Regions from separate parts of the Streptococcus porcorum genome, predicted to be linked through region 1. Evidence: predicted binding sites of a transcription regulator. Region 1 holds the regulator's gene; the other holds the start of a gene.
The links. Region 1 encodes CtsR, which represses protease genes until heat stress. Its sites were predicted from a motif close to TTGGTCAAAAAAGGTCAAANA; they were not measured.
Positions count from the first base shown of each region.

Region 2: the regulator CtsR is predicted to act here: its motif matches at 1,119-1,139, upstream of ACVRWY_RS01620 (ATP-dependent Clp protease ATP-binding subunit).

Region 1 is NZ_JBRUDG010000012.1:7,785-9,996, forward strand. It holds gene ACVRWY_RS04555 (ATP-dependent Clp protease ATP-binding subunit) at 1-802, opposite strand, end outside; gene ACVRWY_RS04560 (CtsR family transcriptional regulator) at 804-1,262, opposite strand; gene tsf (translation elongation factor Ts) at 1,409-2,212, opposite strand, start outside.
Region 2 is NZ_JBRUDG010000003.1:98,396-100,607, forward strand. It holds gene argF (ornithine carbamoyltransferase) at 13-987, opposite strand; gene ACVRWY_RS01620 (ATP-dependent Clp protease ATP-binding subunit) at 1,185-2,212, shown strand, end outside.

The DNA.
Region 1 (2,212 bases):
GCTCTAAAACACGCATTTTAGATAGATTTTCTGGTACATCACCAGATAAAATGCGTTGAGCTAAGCCATAAGCTAAAGCCGTTTTCCCCACACCAGCTTCACCAACTAATACGGGGTTGTTTTTGGTTTTGCGACTTAAAATCTGGACCATACGCGTGATTTCTTTATCACGTCCCACAACAGGATCAATCTGACCATTACGAGCAAGATCTGTCAAATCGCGTGTAAAATCCGCTAGATCTCCAGCTGTCGATTGTGGTTTCATCATATCCATCATAGCTGGACTAGCTTTAGGTTTATCTAGTTGACGGATAGCTTTAACTTGTGCCTTAGTATAACCCGCAATTTGGTCAATAGATTTTCTAACATCTGCCAATCGAAAAGAAGGTGCCTCAAGATGACTAGATGTTCCAAGTGTCGCTAAAATACGTGCAGGATACAAATCAGGAAGGAGCAACATCGCCATCAAAACATGCTCGCTTCCCACTTCATCTTGATGTACCACTTTTGAAATGGCATAAGCTTTATTCATAATCAGTTCCAAAGCAGGAGATTGTCTAAAAAAGACCATCTCTTCTCTCTGAGATAAGGTCTCCTTCCGAGCAGTTACCGCTAAAGTCGCAGCCATAAACTCTTCAAAGCTAACTTGCAAAGAATCTAAAACCTGACCTGCAATAGAATCTTGGAAATGAAGGAAAGCCAATAATAACTGCCAACTTTCCAAATAGTCCGTATCAAATTTATTAGCTATAAACTGAGCCTTGGCGAAGGCTTGTTCTAGCTTAGTTGAATAGCGTTTCATTCTAATATCCTTTTCTATCTAAACGTTGTAAAATTTTTGCCAAAAGACGTGGACGGATAGTAGCCGCATCGGATCCTAAAACGCTATCCAGACCACTAGCTAAAATAATATTTCCTTCACGCTCACTAATGATAGCCTCGTCAAACAATAATTGGATCAAATCCGTAAATTCCTGCTCACTAATCCGATCACCTAAAGAGCCAATTAAACTCCCTAACATTTGATGTTGATCAGAAAATCGAATTTTAGCAATACGGATATAACCGCCCCCTCCTCGTTTACTCTCAACAATATAGCCTCTACTTTCAGTAAAGCGGGTTTTAATCACATAGTTGATTTGACTAGGAACCACTTGAAAGCTATCTGCCAAACTACTACGTTGAATCTCAGCAAAATCGGATTGTGCTAAAAGATCCTTAATGTATTCCTCAATATGATCTGATGCATTTTTAGAAGGCATGACTCTTCTCCTTTCAAGTTTTCTTTGACATTAACTGACTATTATTATACCGAATTTTCACCTATTTGAAAACTAAAAATCCTCATTCTCAAATATCATAAAGAAAAACCCCAGCCTAAAAGACTGGAGTTTCAACTTTTACTCTATTAGTTGTTAAGGGCTGCTGCCATAGTTGCTGCAACTTCTGATTCAAAGTCGTTAGCAGCTTTTTCAATACCTTCACCAACTTCAAAGCGTGCAAATTCAACTGCTTTAGCGTTTACTGAGTCAAGGTAAGCTTCAACTGTTTTGCTATCGTCCATGATGTAAACTTGTGCAAGAAGTGTGTAAGCTTGGTCAACTTGAGTATTGTCAAGCATAAAGCGATCCATTTTACCTGGAATGATTTTATCCCAGATTTTTTCTGGTTTACCTTCAGCAGCAAGTTCTGCTTTGATATCTTCTTCAGCTTGTGCAATAACGTCATCAGTCAATTGTGCTTTAGATCCATATTTAAGGAATGGAAGAGCTGGTTTGTTAACCATTGCACGTGATTCGTTATCTTGCTCAATTTTGTGGTTCAATTGCGCTAACTCATCTTTGATGAATTGCTCATCAAGTTCAGTGTATGAAAGCACTGTTGGGTTCATCGCAGCAATGTGCATTGATACTTGTTTTGCAAGTGTTTCATCGCCACCTTCGATAACTGAGATAACACCAATACGTCCACCATTGTGTTGGTAAGCACCAAAGGCTTGCTCATCAGTTTTTTCGATCAAAGCAAAGCGACGGAATGAGATTTTCTCACCGATTGTAGCTGTTGCATTAACATAAGCTTCTTCAAGTGTCTCACCTGAAGGCAATTTGATTGCAAGTGCTTCTTCGTTGTTAGCTGGTTTAGCTGCAACAATAGCTTTTGCAGTTTCTTCTACCAACTCAACAAATTGAGCGTTTTTCGCAACAAAGTCTGT
Region 2 (2,212 bases), on a different contig from region 1:
AAGCCCTTATTTTTAGCTATTTTTTAGTGTCTCATGCATAATAGCCTTAATTGAGTGCATGCGATTTTCTGCTTCTTGGAAGATATATGGACTGTAAGTTTTAAAAACGTCATCCGTTATCTCTAAAGCCTCATAGCCATATTTGTCATAAAGTTCTTGACCGATCTGCGTCTTAGTATCATGAAAAGCTGGTAAACAATGTAAAACAATGGCGTCTTTATTCTCTACTTTTTCTAAAAGCTCCGCGTTGATCTGGTAAGGCATCAGCAAATCAATACGCTCCTTAAAGTCCACCTCTTCTCCCATGGATACCCAGACATCAGTATAGAGAATATCAGCTCCCTTAACCGCTTCAACATCATCTGTAACCGTGATCTGTCCCCCTGTTTGGTGTTGTTTGGCAATAGCGAGAACTTCCTTATCAGGCTGCAGACTCTTAGGGGCAATGATAGAAATATCTAGACCTAGCTTGGCTGCAGTGACCAAAAGCGAATTAGCCATATTATTACGTCCATCTCCCAAATAAGCCAAATGCAAACCTTCCAAATGCCCAAAGACTTCTTTAATGGTTAAAAAATCAGCAATCATCTGTGTAGGATGCCACTCATCTGTCAGACCATTCCAAACAGGTACACCTGAGTATTGAGCCAGCGTTTCAACATCCTCTTGTTTAAACCCACGATATTCAATCCCATCAAACATAGACCCTAAAACCTTAGCCGTATCTTCAACAGACTCCTTTTGCCCCAATTGAATCTCCCCTGCTCCTAAATAAGTGACAGCCATTCCCAAATCCTGACCTGCCACCGTAAAGGCAGAGCGTGTACGGGTTGAAGCCTTTTCAAAAATCAAAGCAATGTTCAAGCCCTCATGGTAACGATGAGGAACCTTATTTTTTTTGAGTTGTTTAAATTCCTCAGACTTTTTGATGAAATGCAATAATTCTTCTTTTGTAAAATCAATCTCTTTTAAAAATGACTGTGCCATTGGTTTACCTCTTTTTGTATTTTTATACTATTTTAGTATATTTATTCATAAATGTAAACTTTATTTTTATAATTTTATAAAATCATGCTCAAAAATTGTCTTTTAACAGCTTTAGTGCTATAATGAACTTATATTTGACCAAGTTTGACCAAAAAAGTCATCTGGTCTGAAATCTAGATAGAAACCGAGGAAAAGATATGCTGTGTCAAAATTGCAAAATGAATGATTCTACCATTCACCTCTATACAAATATTAACGGACAACAAAAACAAATTGACCTCTGTCAAAATTGTTATCAAATTATGAAGACTGATCCTAGCCAAACAATTTTAGGCGGACTAAATGGACAAACAACCCAAGATAGTATGGATCCATTTTTTGATGATTTCTTTGGAGATTTAAATAATTTTAGAGCCTTTAATACTCCTAATCGCCCTAAAACTCCCGACACGCAAGCTGGTCAAAGAGGACCTGGTGGTGGGAATGGCGGTTTTACCAATGGTCCCCGCTCTAACTCACAACCTCAAGAAAAAGGCCTGCTAGACGAATTTGGAATTGATGTCACAGAGATTGCTCGTAAAGGTAATATTGATCCTGTTATCGGACGTGACGAGGAGATTATTCGTGTCATTGAAATTTTAAACCGTCGGACTAAAAATAACCCCGTTCTCATTGGAGAACCTGGTGTTGGGAAGACGGCTGTTGTTGAAGGATTAGCTCAAAAGATTATCGATGGTGATGTTCCTCAAAAACTTCAAGCTAAAAAAGTGATTCGTTTGGATGTCGTTAGTTTAGTTCAAGGAACAGGTATTCGTGGACAATTTGAAGAGCGCATGCAAAAATTAATGGATGAGATTCGTCGCCGTCAAGATGTTATCCTCTTTATTGATGAAATCCATGAAATTGTTGGAGCAGGGGGTACAAGCGAAGGTAATATGGATGCCGGTAACATTTTAAAACCTGCTTTAGCTCGTGGTGAGCTTCAAATGGTGGGAGCAACTACTCTCAATGAATACCGCATCATTGAAAAAGACGCTGCACTGGAACGACGTATGCAGCCTGTAAAAGTAGATGAACCAAGTGTTGAAGAAACTATTACAATTTTAAAAGGCATTCAAAAAAAATACGAAGATTATCATCATGTTAAATATACTGACGAGGCCATTCAAGCTGCTGCTATCCTTTCAAATCGCTATATTCAAGACCGCTTCTTACCAGATAAAGC